2 regions of the Mycolicibacterium phocaicum genome follow, and region 2 is predicted to be linked to the other one. Evidence: predicted binding sites of a transcription regulator. Region 2 holds the regulator's gene; the other holds the start of a gene.
The links. Region 2 encodes LexA, which represses DNA repair genes until DNA is damaged. Its sites were predicted from a motif close to CGAACANNTGTTCG; they were not measured.
Positions count from the first base shown of each region.

Region 1 (5,794 bases), 420 kb from region 2:
GAGTCCGTTGCCACGCCGGCCTTTTCGAGACCAAGGTCGTCGGTGTTGGGCACGCGCCCGACCGCGACCAGCAGGTGCGAGCCCGGTACAACGGCACTGCCGGTGCTGACCGCCACCCCGTCGCCGTCTTTGGCTACCCGAATATCGCTGGCACCCAGGTGGATTGTGATGCCCTCACGTTCGAGAATGTCCTTGATGGCGGCGCAGACGTCGTCGTCTTCGCGCGAGGCAAGTCGCGGCCCGCGTTCGACGACCGTGACCTCGGCGCCGAACCGGCGGAACATCTGCGCGAACTCGAGACCGATGTAGCTGCCGCCGATGATCACCAGGTGCTCTGGCACCGTGTCGAGGTCGAGAATGCCGACGTTCGTGAGGTAATCAACGTCGGTCAGACCGGGGATATCCGGGGCCGTCGCACGGCCGCCTGTGTTGAGGAAAATCTTCTCACCGGTGATCTGTTGGTCACCGACCTGCAGCGTGTGTGGATCGAGGAAGCGTGCGTGCCCGCGTAGCAGCGTGCAGCCTTTCATGCCTTCCAGCCAGCTCTCGACGCCTTCGCGGTCCTCGGTGACGATCCCGTCCTTGCGGCCCTTGACTTTTGCCATGTCGACGGTGACGTCGCCGGTTCCGATGCCGTAGTCGGCGCCGCGGCGGGCCAGGTGTGCGGCGTAGGCGCTCGCGACCAAAGTCTTGGTCGGTATACAGCCGTAGTTCACGCAGGTGCCGCCGACGAGCTTGCGCTCGATGACGGCGACGGTCTGGCCGGCTTCGGTGAGTCGGCCGGCCAAGGGCGGTCCCGCTTGTCCGGCGCCGACGATGATGGCGTCGAACGCGGTGCTCTCAGACGACGACATAGGGACCGATGGCACTCAGCACGACGGCCGCTATGGCGAAGCCACCACCGACCGCGAGGACGTCCTCGGCGAGCGCCACCGGCAGGTCATGTCCGCCGTTGCGCGCCACCAGGATTCGACGTGCGTGGAAGCCTGCCAGCGTCCCGATGACCGCGCCGATCATGCCGCCACCCATGCCGATGAACGTATGGTGCCACCCGGCACCGATGACCGCACCGGCGAACGCCCCGGTGAGCAACCGGGCCCCGAACTGCGCCGGCACCGTTCGCGCCGGCGTCTTGGGCAGCTGATCGGTGATCAACTCGACCACCAACAGGACGGTCAGCACCGTCACCGTGATCCAGTTACCGACCCATTCGGCCCAGGTACCCACCAGCGGCAGCCAACCGAGCTTGGCGCCCCAGGCCACCACCGCGGGCGGAGTCAGCGCCCGCAGGCCCGCGACCACACCGATGAGTAAGGCGAACAGCAGAATCAGTGCTTGTGTCACTTGACCTCCGTCAGGTTGCAGACCTTACGGGGACGCTAACACCGGCACGGGTCAGAAGCGACAGAACCGGATATCGGACGCCAGGATCGCCTTGGCCCCGATGGCCGCCAGCTCATCCATGATGGCGTTGACCTGCCGCCGCGGCACCAGGGCACGCACCGCAACCCAGTCGGCGTCAGCCAGGGGCGCGATGGTCGGCGATTCGAGACCCGGCGTGATGGCCGTTGCCTGCTCCAAAACGCTGCGGGGGCAGTCGTAATCGAGCATCAGGTACTGCTGCCCGAACACCACACCCTGGATGCGGGCCGCGAGCTGGTCGCGGGCCGGGTCCGGTGCGACATCGGCGCGCTCGATCAGCACCGCCTCCGAATCGCACAGCGATTCACCGAAGGCCACCAGGTTGTGCAGCGCCAGAGTGCGGCCGGATCCGACGACGTCGGCGATGGCGTCGGCCACGCCGAGCTGGATCGAGATCTCCACGGCGCCGTCGAGGCGGATCACGGTGGCTTCGATCCCCTTGTCGGACAGGTCTTTCCGCACCAGGTTCGGGTAGGCGCTGGCGATGCGCTTGCCGGCCAGATCGGCGACCGTCCAGTCCCGTCCCTTTGGCGCGGCATAGCGGAACGTCGAGGATCCGAAACCCAGGGCCAACCGCTCGCTGACGGGGGCCATCGACTCGGCAGCGAGGTCGCGACCGGTGATGCCGAAGTCCAGCTGCCCGGACCCCACGTAGATGGCAATGTCCTTGGGCCGCAGGAAAAAGAACTCGACCTTGTTCGCCGGGTCGACGACCGTCAGATCCTTCGGATCGGTGCGGCGACGGTATCCGGCCTCGGACAGGATGTGGGCGGCCGACTCACTCAGTGCGCCCTTGTTCGGAACGGCGACGCGCAGGAGGCCGTTGGACGATGCGCCGGTCACAGCTTGCCGTACACGTCGTCGAGGGTCAGGCCGCGCTTGATCATCAATACCTGCGTCCAGTACAGGAGCTGACTGATCTCGCCCGCCAGCTCGTCATCGCTCTCGTGTTCCGCGGCGATCCACACTTCGCCGGCTTCTTCGATGATCTTCTTGCCCAGATGATGCACCCCGGCGTCCAACGCCGCGACGGTGCCGCTGCCGGCCGGCCGGGTCTTCGCTCGCTCACTGAGCTCGGCGAATAGCGCATCGAAGGTCTTCACGGGCTGCAATTGTTTCACGCTGGGCACACGGGCCGTGCACGTGGCCGCCTCGGGTCGCATGCCGAGGTCATAGCCACCTTCGAAAAAACTTTGGTCACTTTGATTGCGCTGGTCACGGTAGGTGACTTGCTGCTCATCGGTCACAGCGACTTGTCGGTGGTTCGAACTATTGTTCGAATATGGCCACCGACCGCACCACCATCCGCACCGCCTACGCGGCACTGGCGGATGCCCTCGCGGCGGTCAACAGCCTCGACTACACCCGACTACCCATCGAGGTCCTGCTCGAGCTGCAATCCCAGCGCGAAACCCTCAAATGCGCCGCCGAAGCCACCGATCACCAGATCCTCGCCGCCGCCCAAACCCAAGCCACCGCCAAAGACATCGGCGCCAAGGATTGGCCCGAGGTGCTGCATGTGCGGTTGCGGATCAGCCGCGAAGAAGCCCGCCGCCGGGTCCGCGACACAGATAATTTGGGCCCGCGCTCGGCCATCACCGGCGAACCGTTGGGCCCGGTGTGGGAGCTGGTGGCCGCCGCGCTGGCCGAAGGTGCGATCAACAGTGAGCACGTGCAGGTCATCACCTGGTTTTTCCAGAAGCTGCCGCTGTGGGCGGCCGACCCGGTCACTCTCGCCCAGTGCGAGACCGACCTGGTGGCCGACGCCCGGGTCAAGACGCCCGAGGACCTCCGCAAAGTCGCAGCGGACCTGTTGTACCGGCTGGATCAGGACGGCCCCGAACCCGACGACGATGAGCCCGACCCCAAGCGTTCGTTCGTGATGGGTAAGCAGCGGCCCGACGGCCGCACCGACGTCACCGCCCAACTCGATCCGGAAGGGCGGGCCTACTGGCAGGTGCTGTTCGACAAGTACGCCGCCCCCGGTATGTGCAACCCCGCCGACGAGGTGCCGTGCCTGTCGGGGACACCCACCCAAGAACAAATCGATGCGGACACCCGCACCCTGGCCCAACGCCAATACGACGCGTTCAAAATGGTCGGGCGAATGATGCTGGCCTCATCCAGCGGGGTGCACAACGGGTTCCCCGTCGGGGTAGTCGCCACCTGCACCGTCACCGACCTGGAAAAACGTGCCGGGGTCGCTGTGACGCACACCGGGACGAAGCTGCCGGTGAAGGATTTGGTGCGGATGGCCGCACAAGGGTCGGACAACTACCTCGCGGTGTTCGATGACCACACCGGCCAACCGCTCTATTTGGGTCGGGCGGCGCGCACCGCCAGCACCGCACAACGGCTGGCCCTGTTCGCCCGGGACCTGGGCTGCACCCGACCCAACTGCACCGCCCCCGCATCCCGCTCCCAGGCCCATCACGTCAACACCAACTGGCGTGATGACGGCCTGACCGACATCACCAACCTCACCCTGGCCTGCGGACCCGACAACCGGCTGGTCGACACCGGCGGCTGGACCACCACCATGGGCCCCGACGGCCGCACCCACTGGACCCCACCACCCCTCTTAGACGTCGGCCAACCAAGGACGAATCAGTACCACCGCCCGACGCTGTACCCCACAGAGCGCGGAGACACCGGCAATGATGAAAGTGACAGTCCCGCAAGGTGATACGGCGCCATCGGCGCCGGAAGGCCACGCCGCCCAACCACGGCGGCGGTACCGCACGCGCTGCGGCACCCACGCGGCAATACGGGCCGCATCGATTCACAGCGCCCGCGCGATGCAACGTGCCACAACGAGCAATGCGCCACCGCGAATGCCGCCGATGCCGATGCCGATGCCTACGCCGAGCCCGCGCCTGCGCCCGAGCCCGCGCCTGCGCCGAAACTCAACCGAGCCTAGGAGTTGCCCTTGTCACCGCGAACCGGCCGGGTGCCGTGGCCCAGCTTTGAGCTACGCGACGGCGATGCCCCCGCCTTGCCGTCGCCCTTCGGCGGGCCTGCCTGCGATCCAGCATCCTTGCCGCCGGCATTCCGATCCTGGGGCTGCCCGGCAGCCGTCACCGGGCCGTGCTGCACCGACCGCCGCCCCGTCGGCTTGAACTGCCCCACCAACTCATCGTCGGTCGTATCCGAAGTCGTCACCGCGCCCTTCGATGTCCGCAACGTCGGTGACACGCGCCCGTTGTGTGTCGCCTTGCGAGATGGCGTCACCGGGTCGGAGACGGTCGCTGTGGGTGCGGCAGGCGCGACAGGCCCGGTCGACACGGCCGCCGTCGGCATGGGCGTCGCGGAGACCGGTGCCGGCACCGCCGCGAACGGCAGCAAGTTGAGTATCGGAGCAGCGATGGAGTTGAAAATCGTGAGCGGCACACCCACGACCAATCCGTACAGGATGATGCCCAAGAACACGAACGGGCCGAAGACGGCAGCGAGCTCAGGCGTACTGACCAATGGCTGGGCCAACGTCAAGAAGGCCGTGGACAGCGCCGACACGATCGCCTGCTCGATGACGGCGACGGCCCCCGCCGGCTGCGGGGCGGGTAGTGCTGTCGCCGCCAGAGGCATTGGCGCCGTGACGGATCCAGCCGTCGGCATCGTCGCGGCTGCACTGGCACCGGAGCTGCCGCCGCCCACCACGCGCACCGCGGCCGCCACCAAATCGGCGTGGGTGTCGACGAACTGGTCCAGCGCGGCCCAGTGCGCCGACATCGACGTATTCACAGCCGCAACCCGGACGGCGCCGGCGTCGAACATGGCACCACGCACCGGCGGGGCCGCGCCCACAAAGCCGAGCACCACGATTGCTGCGGTGGCGACCGCGACACCGACGTTCAGACGAGCCACACCGTTCAGACGAGCCACACAACGAGAGCCGGCGTTGACCATTGCGCACCCCTTCCATGAAGGAGCGCCAGAACCACGGCAGCACCAACGCTCACCGCCGACAATTATCGCGCACGTCAATACGGATGGGCATCAGCCGTCTGACGGAGATTCCGGGGCGCGCGGGCTGAATTCAGTCAGTCACTGCATTCAGCCAGTCACTGAATCAGCCGGTCATGGCAGCCAGGCAACCAGCGGCCTCACTTTGCCAGCAGCTCGGCGTGCATGTCCTCGAGCGCAACACCTTTGGTCTCGCGAACCCACTTGGCGACGAACACCAGCGACAGGAACGCGCACAGCGCGTAGAAGCCGTATGCGACGCCGAGCATGCTGCGCAGTTCGGGGAAGGTGACGGTGATGGCCCAGTTGGCGACCCATTGGCCGGCCGCGGCCAGACCGAGCGCCGCGGCTCGGATGCGGTTGGGAAACATCTCCCCCAGCAGCACCCACACCACCGGCCCCCACGACA
Region 1 is NZ_AP022616.1:1,682,275-1,688,068, forward strand. Features, by position in the region: gene G6N46_RS08155 (FAD-containing oxidoreductase) at 1-854, opposite strand, end outside; gene G6N46_RS08160 (DUF4126 family protein) at 841-1,344, opposite strand; gene hisG (ATP phosphoribosyltransferase) at 1,396-2,265, opposite strand; gene G6N46_RS08170 (phosphoribosyl-ATP diphosphatase) at 2,262-2,543, opposite strand; gene G6N46_RS08175 (HNH endonuclease signature motif containing protein) at 2,705-4,108, shown strand; gene G6N46_RS08180 (hypothetical protein) at 4,339-5,286, opposite strand; gene G6N46_RS08185 (sugar porter family MFS transporter) at 5,526-5,794, opposite strand, start outside.
Region 1: G6N46_RS08175 (HNH endonuclease signature motif containing protein) is a predicted target of LexA. The motif match lies at 2,688-2,701, and genes of this name have one in related genera.

Region 2 (5,794 bases):
CGGGACTGCGGCCGCACCTGCGCTGACCGTGCCGACGTCGCCGGTGCGGGGGTCGGCCTTGATCGGAGGTGGGCTGCACGCAGTGGCCAACAGCGCGACGAGCGCGCTCACGACCAGTCGGGTGCCCAGCATCTGTCCGATCTTGCCCGATACCTCCTGCCCGAGCAGCATCTGGTGCACCATGGCGTACTCCGGGGTGACCCGGGGAACAAGGTGAGAATGCGAGACACTTGTAGGAGACGCACCCCACTGCGAGATGTGGGCGAGGCAGTACGGCAAGGAGTGTGAAGGTGAGCGAGCACGACGGGCACGCGGACGCGAGCGACCAGCGGCCCGAAGACCACCGGGGCCAGCAGTATCAGCCCGAGCAGAGCGGCATGTACGAGCTGGAGTTCCCCGCGCCCCAGCTGTCCGCCGCCGACGGCCGCGGACCGGTGATGGTGCACGCCCTCGAAGGCTTCTCCGATGCCGGCCATGCCATCCGGCTGGCTGCCGAGCACCTGAAGAACACGCTCGACACCGAACTGGTCGCGTCGTTCGCCATCGACGAGCTGCTGGACTACCGGTCGCGTCGACCGCTGATGACGTTCACCACCGATCACTTCACCAAGTACGACGACCCCGAGTTGAATCTGTACGCGTTGCACGACACCGCCGGGACGCCGTTCCTGCTGCTGGCCGGCATGGAGCCGGACCTGCGCTGGGAACGATTCATCACGGCGGTGCGGCTGCTCTCCGAGCGGCTCGGGGTCCGGCAGGTCATCGGGCTGGGCGCCATCCCGATGGCGGTGCCGCACACGCGGCCCGTCACCATGACCGCACACGCGGGCAACAAGGAACTGATCGCTGATCACACGCCATGGGTGGGCGAGGTGCAGGTTCCGGCCAGCGTGTCGAACCTGTTGGAGTACAGGATGATTCAGCACGGCCACGAAGCTCTGGGCTTCACGGTGCACGTGCCGCACTACCTGGCGCAAACCGCGTATCCGCCGGCCGCGGAGGCCCTGCTGGGCGAGGTCTCGCGGATCGCATCGCTGCAGATCCCGCTCCACGAGCTGTCCGAGGCGGGCGCCGAGGTGTACACGAAGATCAGTGAGCAGGTGGAGGCCAGCGCCGAAGTCGCTCAAGTGGTCAGTGCACTGGAACAACAGTACGATTCGTTCGTCGCTGCTCAGGAAAATCGGTCGTTGCTGGCACGTGACGAGGAACTACCCAGCGGCGACGAGCTCGGCGCACAGTTCGAGCAGTTCCTCGCCGAACAGTCCGGCGACGGATTCTCCGATCCCCAGGCCGGCGACGACGGCACTGTCGGCGACTGACCACGCGGTCGGCTCCGCCGACACGATGGGAAGGAGCTGGGACGATGTCCGATGGGAAGCCCACCCTGCACTCGGTGCGCGACGTCACGCCGCGGCTGGAATACCGCACCATCCACGGTTACCGGCGGGCGTACCGGATAGCCGGTTCGGGACCGGCGATCCTGCTCATCCACGGCATCGGTGACAACTCCACCACCTGGGAGACCGTTCAGACGCGCCTCGCGCAGCGCTTCACCGTGATCGCCCCAGACCTGCTGGGTCACGGCCAGTCCGACAAACCGCGCGCCGACTACTCGGTGGCGGCGTACGCCAACGGCATGCGGGACCTGCTCAGCGTGCTGGACATCGAACGGGTAACGGTCGTCGGCCATTCGCTGGGCGGCGGCGTGGCCATGCAATTCGCCTATCAATTCCCGCAATTGATCGATCGCCTGGTGCTGGTGGGTGCCGGCGGCGTCACCCGCGACGTGAACATCGCGCTGCGGCTCGCGGCCCTGCCATTGGGCACCGAAGCGCTGGCGCTGTTGCGAATCCCGTTGGTGCTGCCCGCGCTTCAGCTCGCCGGACGTCTCGGCGGCGCGCTGCTCGGGTCGACCGGTCTGGGTCACGACCTGCCGAACATGCTGCGGATCCTCAACGACCTGCCCGAACCCAAGGCCTCGTCCGCCTTTGCCCGGACCCTGCGTGCGGTGGTCGACTGGCGGGGCCAGGTGGTCACGATGCTGGATCGATGTTATTTGACCGAAGCCATTCCGGTGCAATTGGTTTGGGGCACCCACGATGCCGTCATCCCGGCTGCTCATGGCGAGCTGGCCCATGCCGCGATGCCAGGTTCTCGGCTCGAGTTCTTCGACAACTCGGGCCATTTCCCATTTCATGACGATCCCGATCGGTTCGTGAAGCTCGTCGAGGAGTTCATCGACACCACCGCGCCGTCGGTGTACGACCGCGATGCCCTGCGCGGCCTACTGCAGACCGGCGTCACCGCGAAATCGATCGACGCCCCGCAGGATACGAAGTTCGCGGTGCTCGACGCGATGGAGACCGACGAACGCAGCGCGACCTAGCGGCAGTCAGCCCGACGACGTCACGCCGCGGTGCGCGCGCAGCGCCTCGATTTCGCGTTCGAAGTCCTCAGCGGACGAGAATGAGCGGTACACGGAGGCGAACCGCAGATAGGCGACCTCATCGAGGTCACGCAAAGGGCCGAGGATCGCCAGCCCGACCTCATGGCTCGGCACTTCGGGAGATCCGGTGGCCCGCACCGCATCTTCGACCTTCTGTGCCAACTGGTTCAGGGCATCGTCGTCGACCTGCCGACCCTGGCAGGCGCGCCGCACGCCCTTGATCACCTTGTCCCGGCTGAACGGTTCTGTGACGCCGCTGCGTTTGACCACCGCGACGACCGCAGTTTCCACCGTCGTGAACCGGCGGCCGCATTCCGGGCATGACCGGCGACGCCGAATCGCCTGCCCTTCATCAGCTTCCCGTGAATCGACCACACGCGAGTTCGGATGCCGGCAGAACGGACAGTGCATCACCGCTCCTTCGCCGCACCGACAATCGACCGTTTCGAACGGTCTTGAGCCTACCCGTGCCGCTCGGACGCGGCCGGGCGCCGTGCCGATCGAGGTGCGCACGGGCTGTCCTCAGCCGACCGGCGCGATCAGCGTCTGACCGGCGTTCAGTGCCACCGACGGCAGCTTGTTGAGCTCCTTGATGCGGTCGACGACGGCGCTGACGGGCGCGTCGGGCGCCACGCGCCGGGCGACCTGCTGAATGGACTCCCCGGTCTGCACCCGGACCACCGCGAGCTGTGCGGGCACCGAGGCCGCCGACGATGTCGGCTGGACAGCTTCGCCGAACTGCGCCACCAGGCCCAGCCACACCGTGATCCCGGCCGCGACCAGAGCCAGCATCACCGTGGTCAACGGCGTGATCGGGTTGCGACGGTGCGAGGCCCGGGAGGTCAGTACTCCCGTACCGCGGTGGCGGAAGGCCGCGCCCGCAGGACGGGAACCAGCCGGCCGCAGCCGGGCCTGGCGGTGCGGATTCACATCTCCACGCCGAGGCACGGTGCGGACGACGACGTCGGTCGGGTATTCGCGGGTGATGACGGTCATGTCGGTTCCTCTCAGGAGTTCGTACATAGGTTCGATCGCTCTTGTGTTCGACTATATCGCCCAAATGTTCGAAAGGTAGAACATGTGATCGAACTGTTGCGAACGATACGACGACCCACCGACAAGTTCCGTTCGCCGACTCCGCCGCCCCTTTCACGACGTCACGACGAGATCCGTCCGCGACACGCCGACCCGCCCGATCTCGAACACATGTTTGATGAATCGTCCGCACTGGGCTAGATTCGTCTGCATGAGCGACAGCACCGATACCCCGGACACCCAGCCAGGCGGACGGTCCAGCAGCCTCACCGAGCGCCAGCGGACCATCCTCGACGTCATCCGCACCTCGGTCACCACCCGCGGCTATCCGCCCAGCATCCGGGAGATCGGCGACGCCGTCGGCCTCACCTCGACCTCGTCGGTGGCCCACCAGCTGCGCACGCTGGAGAAGAAGGGCTACCTGCGCCGCGACCCGAACCGCCCGCGCGCCGTGGACGTGCGCGGTGCGGACGACTCGACGGGCGCCACCATCACAACCGATGTCTCCGGTTCGGACGCGCTGCCCGAACCGACGTTCGTGCCGGTGCTCGGCCGGATCGCCGCCGGCGGCCCGATCCTTGCCGAAGAGGCCGTCGAAGACGTCTTCCCGCTCCCCCGCGAACTCGTGGGTGAGGGCTCGTTGTTCCTTCTGAAGGTGGTCGGCGAGTCGATGATCGACGCCGCGATCTGCGACGGCGACTGGGTCGTCGTGCGGCAGCAGAACGTGGCCGACAACGGGGACATCGTCGCAGCGATGATCGACGGTGAGGCCACGGTGAAGACCTTCAAGCGCACCAAGGGCCAGGTGTGGCTGATGCCGCACAACCCGGCGTTCGACCCGATCCCGGGCAACGACGCGGTCGTCCTCGGCAAGGTCGTGACCGTCATCCGCAAGATTTGAGGGCTGCCAGACCTAGAGATGAGCCCCGCTGCAGTCGCTCGCAGCGGGGCTCAGTCATGACTCCGGTCAGCCGCGGATGAACCCGTTGGTGACCGCGAATTCCTCACTGGCAAACCAGATTTGGACGGGCGCTTCGTCATACCCGGGAGATCCCGGCACCCAGTACAAACCCGACTCGGTATTGGCCTTGATGCCGTAGCCCTCTGGCGGCTCCGCACCGGTCGCGACGCGGAACGACATCTGCGCGGTCTCGGGTTCCTCGGCCCCCAGCGCATGGTGCCGGCCGCTGGCCGGACCGGCCGCGACGGCGTCCTCCGCAGGCGCCTCGTCCACAGGAGCCTCGGCTGCCGGTTCCGCCTCCGAAACCTCCGGCGTCTCGGCCTCGGCCACCTGTTCCTCGGGCTCGGACGCACGCTCGTCAGCCTGGTCCTCGGTCTCCTGGTCCTCGGCCGGCGCAGCCCAGACACGGTCGGCGGGGTCCCGGGGCCGAAGTCCGGCGAAGCCCGCCAACCCGGCCGCGGTCAGGCCCGCCGCCGCGCCACCACGACGCAACGCATCCGGGAGTTGCACCGAGGCCGTCGGTTCGTCGGCGGGTTCGCGGTCGCCGTCGTCGCCGCTCGCCTGCGGCTCAGGCTCGTAGGGTTCGGCCGCGTCGACCGGCTCGGCGTCGAGCTCGGCTTGCGCCTCGGCATCGGCATCGGCGTCCGCCTCACCGTCGGCGGGCTCGTCGGCGGGCTGCTCGGCCGTGAAATCGGGGTACACCGTCGGCGCGGTGTCGATGACGTCCGGGTTGCTCTGGAACGCGGGCCCGCCGTGCGGGCCGTCGAACTGCTGGTCCTCGGCCGCGAACTCGTCGCCGTACTCACTGTCGACACCGCCGTCCGCATACTGCGGGTCGCCGTACTCCCCGTCGCCGAGCTCGTGGTCGTCGTAGTCGTACGCGTCCTGATCGTCGACGGCGTCCGGTCCGGCGTGCCGCCGGCGCCGCAGCAGCGACGCGATCACGATGCCGACCACGACGAGCAGCAGCGGGATGATCGCCAGCAACCACCACCAGTGGAACTGGTACCACTTGCCGGCCTCGTCGGACTGCGAGGTCACCCCGCCCGGCAGATCGACACTGGGTACCTGCAGGCCGCCCAACTGCGACGCCAGTTCTGCCGGCTCGGTGCTGAACGCACGGCTGGACTTGTTCCACGAGATCGAACCGCCCGTGAACTTCTGGCTGACGACGTCGCCGCTGACGGTCTGATCGGCGGTCGGCGCGCCGAGCTTGCCGGTCGCGCCACCGAGCTTGTCCCACGCCGCGTTCATCGCGCCGCGGACGACGAACGCGCCGTGCTCGGGCGTCCAGAAGATCGCCGGGTTGTCGGCGGCGGCGAACGTGGCGATGCGGCTCGTGGGCGAGATGC
Region 2 is NZ_AP022616.1:1,260,395-1,266,188, forward strand. Features, by position in the region: gene G6N46_RS06140 (trypsin-like serine peptidase) at 1-183, opposite strand, end outside; gene G6N46_RS06145 (proteasome assembly chaperone family protein) at 378-1,319, shown strand; gene G6N46_RS06150 (alpha/beta fold hydrolase) at 1,364-2,386, shown strand; gene nrdR (transcriptional regulator NrdR) at 2,393-2,857, opposite strand; gene G6N46_RS06160 (LysM peptidoglycan-binding domain-containing protein) at 2,969-3,442, opposite strand; gene lexA (transcriptional repressor LexA) at 3,693-4,382, shown strand; gene G6N46_RS06170 (LGFP repeat-containing protein) at 4,449-5,794, opposite strand, start outside.